2 linked regions of the Actinoallomurus bryophytorum genome follow. The protein of the gene in region 2 interacts with the protein of the main gene of each other region in a pairwise test. Links are inferred from orthologs where the notes say so. Each region holds a gene or a part of one and is shown on either strand. Other genes may lie near its edges. The genes, in order: rpsL and rimP.

The links.
Region 1: the proteins of rimP (region 2) and rpsL interact in binary tests that used the Escherichia coli proteins (3 or more experiments, as listed by UniProt). The link is inferred for Actinoallomurus bryophytorum from one-to-one orthologs.

The regions. Positions count from the first base shown.
Region 1 is NZ_VFOZ01000001.1:3,846,889-3,851,145, reverse strand. What follows is about bases 1-2,891. They hold rpsL (30S ribosomal protein S12), read right to left. Parts: upstream 1,688-2,891; coding sequence 1,313-1,687; downstream 1-1,312. Other genes in these bases: FB559_RS43950 (hypothetical protein), read right to left, coding at 2,152-2,891; rpsG (30S ribosomal protein S7), read right to left, coding at 841-1,311; fusA (elongation factor G), read right to left, coding at 1-747. Outside these bases: more of FB559_RS43950, read right to left, coding at 2,892-4,257. UniProt on the Escherichia coli protein: With S4 and S5 plays an important role in translational accuracy. Interacts with and stabilizes bases of the 16S rRNA that are involved in tRNA selection in the A site and with the mRNA backbone.
Region 2 is NZ_VFOZ01000001.1:604,085-613,412, forward strand. The notes cover bases 196-3,049. They hold rimP (ribosome maturation factor RimP), read right to left. Parts: upstream 1,964-3,049; coding sequence 1,427-1,963; downstream 196-1,426. Other genes in these bases: FB559_RS02860 (YlxR family protein), read right to left, coding at 196-367; nusA (transcription termination factor NusA), read right to left, coding at 333-1,403; FB559_RS02875 (hypothetical protein), read left to right, coding at 2,361-2,834; FB559_RS02880 (ferritin-like domain-containing protein), read left to right, coding at 2,899-3,049. Outside these bases: more of FB559_RS02860, read right to left, coding at 53-195; more of FB559_RS02880, read left to right, coding at 3,050-3,351; FB559_RS02885 (threonine/serine exporter family protein), read left to right, coding at 3,416-4,804; FB559_RS02890 (lysylphosphatidylglycerol synthase transmembrane domain-containing protein), read left to right, coding at 4,897-5,964; FB559_RS02895 (DMT family transporter), read right to left, coding at 5,973-6,893; FB559_RS02900 (flavin reductase family protein), read left to right, coding at 7,275-7,916; FB559_RS02905 (hypothetical protein), read right to left, coding at 7,970-8,149; FB559_RS02910 (hypothetical protein), read left to right, coding at 8,567-9,148; FB559_RS02915 (peptidyl-tRNA hydrolase), read right to left, coding at 9,307-9,328.

The sequences.
Region 1 (4,257 bases), 3.2 Mb from region 2 along the record:
ACAGGTGACCGGGGTGAGGTTGCCGGCGATCGTGGCCCGGCGAATGGCCGGGACCAGCTGCTCCACCGTGGGCTCGTTGCCCTCGAGGTACAGCTCCATGATCTCGTCGTCGGCCTCGGCGAGCGTCTCGACCAGCTTGTCGTGCCACTCGCGGGCGGCATCGGCGTGCGTGTCAGGAATGTCGAGAACGTCGTACATCTCGCCCTTGGCCGCCTCGGCGCTCCACACCAGGGCCTTCATGCGGACCAGGTCGATAACGCCCTTGAAGTCGGCCTCGGCACCGATCGGGATCTGCAGCACCAGCGGAGTGGCGTGCAGGCGATCGACGATCATGTCGACGCAGCGGTGGAACTCCGCGCCGACGCGGTCGAGCTTGTTGACGAAGCACATCCGCGGCACGTTGTAACGGTCGGCCTGACGCCACACCGTCTCGGACTGCGGCTCGACCCCGGCGACGCCGTCGAAGACCGCCACGGCACCGTCCAGCACGCGCAGGTTGCGCTCCACCTCGACGGTGAAGTCAACGTGCCCGGGCGTGTCGATGATGTTGATCGTGTGGTCGACGTCGTCGACCGCCCAGTGGACGGTCGTCGCGGCAGACGTGATCGTGATGCCGCGCTCCTGCTCCTGTTCCATCCAGTCCATGGTGGCTGCGCCCTCATGGACTTCACCGATCTTGTAGTTGACACCGGTGTAGTACAGGATCCGCTCGGTTGTGGTGGTCTTGCCCGCGTCGATATGGGCCATGATCCCGATATTCCGGACCTTGGCCAGGTCTACGCCGGTCTGAGTAGCCACTGCTCGCGCCCTCGTCTAGTCTCGTACGTCTTGGTGCTGGGGTTACCAGCGGTAATGAGCGAAGGCCTTGTTGGACTCCGCCATCTTGTGCGTGTCCTCGCGCTTCTTCACACTCGCGCCGAGGCCGTTGCTCGCGTCGAGCAGCTCATTCATCAGCCGCTCGGTCATGGTCTTCTCACGCCGCTGCCGCGCGTAGAGCACGAGCCAGCGGAGCGCGAGGGTGGTGCTGCGCGCCGGGCGAACCTCGACGGGCACCTGGTAGGTGGCGCCACCGACTCGCCGGCTGCGGACCTCAAGGGTCGGCTTGACGTTGTCGAGTGCGCGCTTGAGCGTCACGACGGGGTCGTTGCCACTCTTGTCACGGCACCCCTCGAGGGCGTCGTACACGATGCTCTGAGCGATCGACCGCTTGCCGTCGAGCAGGACCTTGTTGACCAGCGAAGTGACCAACGGCGAGTTGTACACCGGGTCAGCGATCAGCTGGCGCTTACCTGCGGGGCCCTTGCGAGGCATCTCAGCTCTTCTCCTTCTTCGCGCCGTAGCGGCTCCGGGCCTGCTTCCGGTTCCGGACACCCTGGGTGTCCAGTGACCCCCGGATGATCTTGTACCGAACACCCGGAAGGTCCTTCACACGGCCGCCACGCACGAGCACGATCGAGTGCTCCTGCAGGTTGTGTCCAACGCCCGGGATGTAGGCCGTGACCTCTATCCCGCTCGTCAGGCGGACACGGGCGACCTTGCGCAGCGCGGAGTTCGGCTTCTTAGGCGTCGTCGTGTAGACGCGCGTGCAGACGCCGCGGCGCTGCGGGCTTCCCTTGAGCGCCGGCGTCTTGTTCTTGGTCACCTTGTCCTGGCGGCCCTTGCGGACCAGCTGCTGGATCGTGGGCACCGCGTCTCCGTCTTCCTCGTACCAAGCCGTTGAGTCATTGCTGGGGTCTGCCGCGCTCTCGCGCGGCCAGCCGGTCACGACCATCCTGCGGCCATGACCTGCCGTTTTGCTTCTGTCTCCGACCCCCGTGGTCGGGCGTGTCGCGCACGCCCTCCTGCACTCAGCCGAGAAAGGCCAGGTGAACTCAGGGAGTCGAATCCGCGCCGCACGCTGACTTCAGGCCGGTCACCGCGTCGACTTCACGACGGTAAGGCACCGAGATCGGTGTGCACGCACGTTGAACCCGCGAACCGCGGGCACGAAGGGAGAGACTACCCAACACCCGCGCATGGGTCAAAACAAGGCTCTACCACATCGGCGTGGCGTGGCGAGTCTTCCTCTACAACGACACAATGCCGACGGTTTGTTCCGTCGGCATTGTGTCGTAGTTCGCTCCCGGTTGGAAGCAGAGACGCGCCGCCCTCTCAGAGGGCCACGAACAGGATGATGAACAGGATGATCAGGACGACCACGCCGCCGCCGAGGGCGATCCAGAGCTTCTGCTTCGACTCGCCGCCGGTGGCCGGGGCCGCCGACTGCCCGTAGCCGGGATAGCCGGCCTGGCCCGCTTGCTCCTGGCCGTAGGGCTGCTGCTGACCGTAGGGCGCGGCCTGCTGGCCGTACCCCTGCTGCTGTCCGTAGCCCTGCTGACCGTAACCCTGGCCGTAACCCGGCTGCTGCTGACCGTAGCCCTGGGGCTGGCCCTCTTGCGGCTGCCCCTGCTGTGGCTGCTGTCCCTGCTGCTCGCCGTAGGGCTGCTGGCCGTACGACTGCTGGCCGTAGCCCTGCTGCTGCCCGTAGCCCTGCTGACCGTAACCCTGGCCGTAACCCGGCTGACCGTAACCCTGCGGGGCCTGGCCCGGCTGGGCCTGCTGGCCCGGCTGCTCGCCGTAGGGCTGCTGCTGCCCGGGGTCCTGTCCCTGACCCGGCTGGCCTGGCTGACCCGGCTGGCCGTACTGCGGGAAGCCCTGCTCACCGCCCGGCGACGCCCAGGACGGCTGACCCGGCTGACCCGGCTCGCTCCCCGGCTGCGGGGCGTACGGCGACGGCTCACCACCGGACGGGGGCACCGCGTACGGCGCCGACGCGTCATAGGGCGAGGCCGGCTCGTACGAGGCCGCCGGCTCGTACGGTGACGAAGGCTCGTACGGCGAGGGAGGCGACGCCGGCTCGCCCGGCGAGGTGTAACCGAAGGCGGTGGCGGACCTGTCCTCACCGCCCGGGGCGGTGCCGGAGTCCGCGTCGCCGTGCACGGGCACGTCCTCGCCGAACCGTCCTGCGCTCTCCGACGGCGATCCGCCCTCGGGGGGCGGCACCAGCAACGTGCGCTCGGCGCCACTCCGGTCGCCCTGGTCGTCCTGTGAGGTCTCGTCCTGCGGCGGGCCGAAGCCCGGCACGACGTCCTCGACGGGCGCGGCACCGTACGCCGGAACGTCGCCGGACGGCACGGCGTAGTCACCGGTGGCCGGTCCCGGCGGCATCGGGGTGTCGAGCATGGTCGCGTGCGAGTCGTCGCCCTCACCCGGCCGGGAGCCGAACGAGGACGGCGGCTGCTGCTCACCCGTGTCGTAGCCCGTGCCCGGGAACGCCGTGGTCGCGGACATGCCCGGGTGGCCTGCCGGCGAGGGATCGCCCGAGGGCGCACCCGGTGCGGACTCCGGCGGCGGCACGACCGAGGTGCGCTCGGCCGCGTCGTCCTCGCCGGAGGGCGGCTCACCGTAGGCGGGCGCTCCCGGCTGTCCGTAGCCCGGCTGCCCGCCGTACTGCGGAGGGGCGTATCCGGGCTGGCCGTAGCCCCCCTGGTCGCCGTAGGGCTGCTGGGGGTAGCCGGGCTGCTGACCATAGGGCTGCTGGCCGTACGAGGGCGGCTGCTCGCCGTAGGGCTGCTGGCCGTAGGGCGGGGGCCCTCCCTGCTGACCCTGCCCGTAGGCGTCCTGTCCGTAGGCGGGAGAACCGGCCGGCGGCTCCTGAGGCTGCCCGTACGGCTGCTGCTGACCATAGGGCGGCGGAGGCTGGTCGTAGGGCTGCTCGCCCGGCTGCCCGTAGGACGGCTGCCCGTACGGCTGCTGCTGGCCGTAGGGAGGCTGCTGCTGCTCGTTCGGCTGCTGACCGTAAGGCTGTTGCTGCTGGTCGTAGGGCTGCTGTCCGTAGGGTTGCTGGCCATAGGGCTGCTGGCCATAGGGCTGCTGTCCGTACGGCTGCTGGGAGTACGGCGGCGGGCCGCCGGGCTGGCCACCGTAGGGCGGCTGGCCGTACGCGGGAGGGGCCTGCTCACCGGGGGCGCCGGGAGCACCCGGCGCGCCGTACGGCGGCGGTGCGCTCGGCGGGGGGTACCCGCCCGGCTGCCCGTACGCCGGCGGCTCCGCGGAGGGAGTCTCCTCGCCACTCGCGACGGGGGTGCCGAGCTCATCGGACTCGGCGGGCTTGCCGGGCCGGCGGTGCGCACCGAAGACCACGGTGCGGCCCGACTCGAGGACCTCCGGCGGAACGTCCGCGGCCGGGGACGGTGTCTCCGGCTCCTGCGCCGCGCC
Region 2 (9,328 bases):
GTGCTCATCGAGCGCTCATAGCAATCTCGACCTGCTTCCGACTAGACGTCGCTTACGAACCGTCCTGCTGTGACTCGAGCCATTGGCGGAGAGTGCGAACTTCGAGCGGTCCCGCTCGGCGAAATGCCCGCGGAAACGCCCGACGCCGCTCAGCCAGCTCAAGACATGCCAGGTCAGGGTGCAGGGAGGCGCCCCGTCCCGGCAGTCGCCCACGCGGGTCGGGGACTACAGAGCCCTCGACCACGACCAGGCGCAGCAGGTCGGACTTGGTCGTGCAAATCCGACAACCCACGCATGTACGCCGTGGGACCGCGCGACCACGAGCCATGAGTCTACCGCGTCGGCGCGTCCGCGGGACCTGCCGCATGCTCGCCTTCGGCGGAAGACCCGTTTTCGGTGTCCGGGCGGATGTCGATCCGCCACCCCGTCAGCCGGGCGGCGAGACGGGCGTTCTGCCCCTCTTTGCCGATCGCCAGAGAGAGCTGGTAGTCAGGCACGATGACCCGGGCGACCCGCGCCTCCGCGTCGATGACCTCGACATGGTGGACCCGCGCGGGCGACAGGGCATTGCCCACGAAATCGGCGGGTTCGTCGGACCAGTCGACGATGTCGATCTTCTCGCCGTGCAGCTCGTGCATGACGTTGCGGACCCGGCCGCCCATCGGCCCGATGCAGGCGCCCTTTGCGTTCACTCCGGGCTTGCGGGAGCGTACGGCGATCTTCGTGCGGTGACCGGCCTCGCGGGCGATCGCGGCGATCTCGACGGTGCCGTCGGCGATCTCCGGAACCTCCAGTGCGAAGAGCTTTTTGACCAGGTTGGGATGGGTACGCGACAGCTTGACCAGCGGTCCCCGGTGCCCCTTCTTGACCTGGACGACGTAGGAGCGGAGGCGTTCACCGTGGTCGTAGCTCTCCCCCGGGACCTGCTCTTCCGGTGGGATCACGCCCTCGATCTTGCCGAGGTCGACCAGGACGTTGCGCGGGTCCTTGCCCTGCTGGATGACGCCCGCGACGATGTCGCCCTCGCGCCCGGCGTACTCGCCGAACGTCAGCTCGTCCTCGGCGTTGCGCAGATGCTGCAGGATCACCTGTTTCGCGGTGGTCGCCGCGATACGGCTGAAATTGGTGGGCGTGTCGTCGTATTCACGCGGCGCGACGGGCTCGGCGGGCGGGACGGGCGCGGTCTCGGTCTCGTCCGTGCTCTCGGCGTCCTCACCACTGTCGGCGGGGGGCTCGGTGGCCCACACCGTGACGTGCCCGGACTTGCGATCGAGCTCGACGCGGGCCTTGACCGCAGCGCCTTCGGTCCGGTGATACGCGATCAGCAGTGCTTCTTCGATCGCCTTGACCACAAGCTCGAGAGAGATGTCCTTCTCACTCTCAAGACTGCGCAAAGCCGTCATATCGATGTCCACGAGGCCTCCCCCTAGTCCTCGTCGCCGACGGGGTCATCGTCACCCCGGCGGTTGAACTCCACCTGGACCAGCCCCCGGACGAGTTCGTCATGTGCGATACGTCGCTCGTGGCCGTCGGCGTCGAACACGACGGTCTCGTCATCGGCCGCGGTGACACGGCCGGTGATCTCCTCGCCGCCCGACAACGTCGCGCGCACGAGACGGCCGCGCGCACGCCGCCAGTGCCGTGGCTGAGTGAGGGGACGGTCGACCCCGGGTGAGGTCACCTCCAGGACGTACGGTCCGGAGCCCATCGCCTCGCCGTCGTCGAGCACGGCGGAGATCTTTTGGCTCACGACCGCGACGTCGTCGAGGCTCACGCCCTCGTCACCGTCGACGATCACGCGCACCTGCCGCCGCCTGCCCGCCGGCGTCACCAGAACGTCCTCGAGATCGAACCCGGCATCGACGATCACCGGCTCGAGCAGTCGCATCAGCGCGGCCCGCGTCTGGTGCCCCGGCCCCCGCCGGTCCCGCTGAGCTTGGCCTGAATCGGCGTTTACGCTCATGGGACCTCCTTTTGGCATCACGGCCGCTGGGCGGGTGGTCGCCCGATGCGCCCACTCCGCACATAAGACTATCCACAGCTGAGGGCGGCGGGTGCCGCATCGGCGGCCGACCGGCGCGCCTCGGAGCCCACACGGCCAGGGCGCGCGCGGGGAGCGGCGTCCAGGTGGTACCGGCGAGACGGGAGGGAGCCCGGCCTCGTTCTGCCCGCCGACTGATGACAACGCCGCCGGGCGCTGCCTGAATGCCGCTTAGTAGCCCAGTCCCACCCCACCCTGACTCCCACAGGCCCACTCCGCGCTTGCTCTTGCGGTGCTATTCGCGCGGGGTCTTATGGAATGCTTGCGCACCTGAGTGAAGACCGATGGACGGAGGGCACGCTTGGACGCGTTGCGGTCCGTGACTCCAACGCGGCGCGCGGTGCTCGGCGGGACCGCGGCGGTGCTGGCGACGGCCACGGGATGCACGAGTGTCGGGCAGGCGGACGCGCCCCTCGCCGGGCCCGAGGTGGCCCTCCTGGACGGCGCGATCCAGAACGAGGCGCGGCTCATCGCGCTCTATGACGCCGTCATCGCCGCCCACCAGGGGCTCAGCGGCCGGCTGGCGCCCCTGCGGGACCATCACGTCCAGCATCTCGCGGTGCTCAAACGCCACTATGTTCCCGGCAGCAACACCGGCACCGCGACCCCGGCACCGCGACCGGCCGTCACCGCGCCCGCCCGTGAGGCGAGCGCCCTGTCGGCCCTCCGCAGCGCCGAACGCAAGGCTGCCACGGCCCACGCCGACGAGGTCCGCCGCGCGTCTCCGGGGCTCTCTCAGCTGCTGGCGGCCATCGGCGCCTGCGAGGCCGGACACGCACAGGAGCTCACGTGAGCGAGCGAAGCGAGAGAACCGGCAGGCACGGTCCCACGGTCACTCTCCCGACGGAGGAGGGCGCATGACCGCCTCTCCAGCGACGATCGCCGCGCTCCAGGGGGCGCTCGCCGCCGAGCATGTCGCGATCTTCGGATACGGCGTGCTGGGCGCCCACCTCCTCGGCGTACAGCGGGGCAACGCCGATCAGATGTGGAACGCCCATCGCACCCGCAGGGACAAGCTGCGCTCCTACGTCGAGGCGGGCGGCGGGACGCCGGTCGCCGCCGCGCCCGCCTACCGCCTGCCCTCGCCGATCTCCTCGTCCCGCGCGGCGGCCCAGCTCGCCGCCCGGCTGGAGGACGGTGTGGCCGCGGGCTACGCCGGCCTGGCCGGGGTGACCGACCCCGGCCTGCGCCGCTACGCCGCGCTGGCGATGCAGGAGGCCACGGTGCGCGCGGTCCGCTGGCGTGGTTCGCCGCCGTCCGCCTTTCCCGGGCTGACCAAGGCGGAGCTCTACCCGAAGGCGGAGGGATAGTCCCAGTTCGGCGATAGGTAACCTGCCTGGCGTAAATCACGACAGGGAGGTCAACGGCGCACATATGGGCGTAAGTCTGGAGCGACTGCGGGACAGCTGGCGAACCCTCATGGGGGACGCGACCATCCTGGAGCCGCCTGAGGAAGAACCCATCGACATCGTCTCCGGCGAGGCGCTCGACCTCGTTCTGCGCGTCGGCGAGCTCCTGCTGGCCAGCGGCGAGGCCACCGAGCGGGTCAACGAGTCGATGCTCAGCCTGGCGGTCGCCTACGAGCTGCCGCGCTGCGAGGTCTCGGTGACGTTCACGGTGATCTCCGTCTCGGTTCACCCGGGCCGGGGCGCCCTCCCGGTCACCGGCGCGCGGGCCATCCGGCGGCGTAACCCCGCGTACTGGCGGCTGGTCGCGCTGCACTCGCTCATCCAGGAGGCCTCCATCGGCCTGCTCGACGTCGAGGAGGCCCACGACCGGCTCCGGAGGATCAAGCGGAGCCTGCCGCCGTACGGTGCCCCCTATCCGCCCTGGCTCGGGGTGATCGCGCTCGGGCTGATCGCCTCCTCGGCGGGCGTGCTGGTGGGCGGCGGCTTGCTGGTGGCCGGGACCGCGTTCGTCGCGACGGTGCTGGGCGACCGGGCCGCGGCGATGCTGGGCCGCCGGGGCATCGCGGAGTTCTTCCAGCTCGCGGTGGCCGCGAGCATCGGTACGGCGAGCGCCGTGCTGGTGATCGCCGCCGGGGCGCCGGCCAACGCGTCGACCATCGTCACCGGCGCCGTCGTGGCGCTGTTGCCGGGGCGGCCTCTGGTCGCGAGCATCCAGGACGGCATCACCGGAGACCTGGTCAGCGCCGGAGCGCGGCTGCTCGAGGTGTTCTTCATCGTGGCGGCGATCGTCTCAGGGCTCGGGCTGACCGTCTACGCGGCGGTGCACCTGGGAGTGCCGATCGACGTACGTGACCTGCCGGCGGCGCCGGTGACCCTGCGGCCGGTGGCGGTGCTCGCCGCGGCGGCCGTGTCGATGACGTTCGCGGTGGCGCTGGCCGTGCCCCGCCGGGTGCTGCCGGCGGCGGCGCTGGGCGGGGCGCTGATCTGGGTGGTGTACGTGTTCGCGCGCGGCCTGGGAGCCGCGCCGCTGCTGGCCGCCGCGGTCGGCGCGGTGATCGTCGGCCTGCTCGGCCACCTCCTCGCGCGGCGCCGCCAGCTGCCCCCGCTGCCCTACATCGTGCCCGCGATCGCGCCGCTGCTGCCCGGGACCGCCGTGTACCGCGGGATGATCCAGCTGAACGACGGTGCCGCCTCCGAGGGCGTGCTCACGCTGATCGGCGGCATCTCGGTGGCACTCGCCCTCGGCGCGGGCGTCAACCTGGGCGGCGAGCTCGTCCGTGCCTTCCAGCGCGTGGGGGTCGGCGGATCGGGGCGTGGCGCCCGTCCGGCGGCTCGGCGCACCAGAGGCTATTGACCTTTTGTCCCCTTTGGTGGCTTCTGTCGGAATGTGTGGCGCCGAACGTGTGTTGAGCGCGGGGGAGCATCAGCGCAGGTGAGGTGGCCGTCGTGACCGAGGTGACAGTGGCGGCGATGGTGCCTGCCGTGGCACGCCCCGTACCGGCCTCGAGGCGCCGCCGGCTCCGATGGGCCGGGACCGCGGCGATGCTCGTGGCACTCGGCGTGTGCGTGGTGCTCTTCCGCGCCGACCTGCCCGAACCCGCCGCGTTGTGGCGCGTCATCGTCCACGCCGGGCCGGGCTGGCTCGCCTGCGCGGTCGCCGCCCAGCTGGCCTCCATGGGGATGTTCGCCCGTGTGCAGCGGCGGTTGCTGCGGGCCGGCGGCGTACGGATGTCGCTCCCGCGCGCGATCCGGATGACCTACGCGGGGAACGCCCTGTCCACGACGCTGCCGGCCGGGCCCGCGATCAGCGTCGCCTTCAACTTCCGGCAGTACCGCCACGCGGGAGCGCCCGCACGTCTCGCCACGGCGGTGGTCCTGCTCGGCGGAGTGATCATGACCGGCGCGTACACCGCGGTGGGCCTGGTCGCGCTGCTCGCCGAGCCGCGTTCGCGGGGATTCGCGGTGGCCGCCGTGGCGGCCGTCGTCGTTCTGGCCGGCCTGCCGGCCGTCGCGGCCTGGCGGCGCGGGACACACCCGGCGCTCCTGGCACGGCGGGCCCTGCGGCCCGTCCTGCGGCACCGGTTCGTCGCGCGGTTCACCGCGCGGTTCCGCGAGGGCCGTGCCGACCTGCGGCTGAGCCCCGCCGACTGGGCCATGCTCATCAGTGCCTCGCTGCTGAACTGGGTGTTCGACATCCTGTCCCTCGCAGCGTCCGGCCGCGCGGTCGGGATGCACACGGCGCTGTACGCCATCACGCTCGCCTACTTCGCCGCCCAGGCGGCCGGCAGTCTGGTTCCCCTGCTGCCCGGAGGGCTCGGCGCCATCGAGGGCAGCCTCGCGGCGTCTCTCGTCGCGTTCGGCGCCCTGACCGCGCCGGCCGGTGCCGCGGTGGCGCTGTACCGGCTCGTGTCGTTCTGGGGCGTCGTCGGAGCCGGATGGCTGGCCTGGCTGGCGGTACGCGCCGGTGAGCGGAACCGCGCGGAGGACCTGACCGCGGACGCCGCTACGGCGTGAGAACGGGTCTAGAGCGCCTGGTCGGCCACGAGGGCGGGGGCCTTCACCGCGTCGGGCTCCGGCATGTCCTCGTGTTTCGGCATGAGCGCCACGACGACGATCGCGGCCCCGAACCCGGCGGACCTGAGCACCAGCCGTACGGGATCCTGCGGCAGTGGCTCACCGAAAACGGCCGTGCCCGCCAGCACCGTGTAGACGCTGCCGACCACGCTGGAGACGGGGACGACGATGGAGGCCCGTCCGCGCTGCAGGGCCGTCTGGAACAGCAGCAGCCCCGCCCCGGACAACACCAGGTAGAGGTAGGGATAGGGCGATGCGAGGGTACGGCCGACGAAGTGATGGGCGTCTTCGGCGAGGAAGCCCGAGACGCCCTTCGTCTGCAGTCCCGCCGCCCCGTACAGCAGACCGGAGGCGGCGCCGTACAGCAGGCCCGGGGCCGGCATCCGGCCGGAGCGTGCTCCGGAGCGGGCGGCCGTGACGAACGCGGCCAGGCCCAGGAAAACCGTGCCGCCGATCACCGAGAACATCACGCCCGTGCCGGCGTGCAGCCCGAGCCGCGTGGGCTCCATCGACAGGCAGATGAGCAGCAGGGACAGCGCCAGCACACCGAGGCCGGCCCACTCCCGCTGCGTGGTCCGCTCGCCGAGGAACACCGCGGAGAAGACGACCAGCAGCGCGAGACCGGCCAGCTGGATCGGCTGCGCGACGCTCAGCGGGACGAGCGACATCACGACGACCTGGCAGGCCATGCCCATGCCCATGACGAGGAAGCCGGTCAGCCACGCCTTGCTCGTGGCGAGCAGGCGTACGAGCCGTCCGATGCGCCGCATGCTGAGGGGCGGCAGATCGCGCAGCGCCCGCTTCTCCAACACGAATCCGGCGTTGTAGAGGACGGTGGCGATCAGCCCGAGGACGATGCCGTAGAACAAGCAGCCTCCTCCGAGCCTGCGTTGGGGGACATGACGATCCAGGCGCGAGTTGCCTGACATCGCAGGTCAGGACGCACGAGGAAGCGTCCGTCGACGTGACCTTGAGCCATGAACTTACCCGATCGACCCAAATCAGAGGTCTGGACCGGTCGAAAAGCGCCTCTCGAGTCAGCCAAGCACCCCGACCTGGGGGAAACCTGTGACCGCGGCGGCATCGCCGGACGGGCGTCATGGACTGGTCGTAGGTCTTTCGGCGGAAATGCCGTGCCGGCCGGAATCTCTGTGGCGACAGGACGCTTTACTGGACTGCGGCGCCCCGGCGGTGCCGCGCGCACGGGACGTCCCGTGGGCCGAACGCTCGACCGGCAGAGGGGAAAGTCCATGACCGACGGCGCATCCGCCGCGAGGCCGTACGGTCCGGTGGAGCGGCCCTCGGGACGCAGCCAGGGCCCCCCGCTGACGGCGGTGGGCCGGGCCGATCGGATCGACGGCGGACCGAGTGCCGCGGATCGGACGGGACAGGGCGCGGCCGACGGGGTCAGCGCCATCGACGCCCGACGATTTCGCAGCATTCTCGGGCATTTCGCCACCGGCGTCGTGGTGATCACCGCGATCGACCCGGAGACGGGACGGCCCACCGGGCTGGCCGCGAACTCCTTCACCTCGGTGTCACTCGACCCGGCGCTGGTCTCCTTCTGCGTGGCGCACACGAGCACGACCTGGCCGCGGCTCCGCAAGGCCGAGCGGCTCTGCGTCAACATCCTGTCCGCGTCGCAGCGGGACGTCTGCCTGCGGTTCGCCTCCAGAGGCGGTGAGAAGTTCGCCGGGCTGGAGTGGACCGGGTCACCGAGCGGTGAGCCGGTGATCGACGGTGCCCTGGCATGGCTGGAGTGCTCGGTCGAGGCGGAGCACGCCGCCGGAGACCATATGATCGTCGTCGCCCGAGTGCACCACCTGGACCGGCATCACGACGGCGATCCCCTCGTCTTCTACAAGGGCTCCTACGGCAGCTTCGGCGACTGAGCCGGATCGGTACTGGAGGCTTCTCTGGTCGACAGCGGGCCTCCAGTACCGTCTCAGGAGCTGTACTCCCCCGTCGCGGCGAGGACGCGGGTGACGCGGTCCGCCGCCTCACCCAGGTCGTCGGCCGGCGCGATCCGCTCCGCCCACGACCACCAGAACCACCAGGTTCCGTCAGCGCCTGTCGCGCTCTCCGCCAGGATGTTCTCCGCGAGGGCCGATGCGTGTGGGTTCACCACGTGAAGGCTCGGCGGTCCTCCTTGCGGAATCGTCAGCCGCACGGCGAAGCCCCGGTTCCGGAGCTCGTCGCCGAGGCTTTCGAGATATGCGATTCGCGTCCGCGCTAACGCGGCCTTCTCATCAGACACGATCGGATCACCTCATCTTGAACACGTGGCCCGATGGAGCCTCAGCATTCCGCCGCACTACGCGGTGCGCAATTCGCATCACCGGGCGTTCCCGAACTCGTCCGCGCAGCAGGTGCGAATGCGCGGGAACTGCGTGGGTTTCGCCCTATGCTCTCTTCCACATCGGGGACCCGCATCATGAACCCGCCGCACCGCGCCTACGTCCTACGAGGCGGATCAAGGGACAGGGGGCCGCAGTTGGATCCGGCAATATCGGACCGGGCGACCGGGCGCACGCACTCACCGATGTGCGCGTTCGTGATCCTCTTCGGCGTCGCGAAGCTCGCCGAGCTCCTCGACTGGTCGCGCCTGCACCGTGACGTCGCCGCGATGCTGGGCCACGGATCCGGCGCCGCGACCGGGCTGCTGATCGCGGGCAAGGCCGCCGAACTCCTGCTCACCGTCCTCGCCGTGCTCTCCCTGATCCGGCGCGACGACACCCTGCTCCGCGTCGTCCTCGCCGGGTGGACCGCCGACCTCGCGCTGCTGTCCATCGTGGCCGCGGTCTACGGCGACCTCGGCAGGCTGGTCGAGCACGGGCTCTCCTTCGCGGTGTTCGCCGGCCTCCTGGTGGCGACGCGCGTGCGGGGCCGGCGGACCGGCACGGAGCCCGTACCCGATGTGAGCCCGCACCCCGTACGGGTGATGGCGCCGCACGGCACCCGCGCGGACCTGCCGGTGCCCTCGCCCGACGTCACCCGCCAGGACCTGCCGGTACGCAGGCCCGAGGTCACGCGGCAGGACCTGCCGGTACGGAGCCCCGACCTGACCCGCCACGACCTACCCGTCCGCGGGCCTGGCACCGCTCCGCCCGAGGACCAGGACTAGGGCGTGTCTGACAAACCCTCGTCCGGCTGCGCGACGCCCAGGCGGCGCCTCGCCACGTTGTCGTCGGTCGCCGGCCAACACCAGGCCGACTCCCTCATCCGCCTTGCGACGCACCACCTGGACACCGCTCGCTACGAACAGGATTTGTCAGACACGCCCTAGCCGACCAGGCGCGCGACG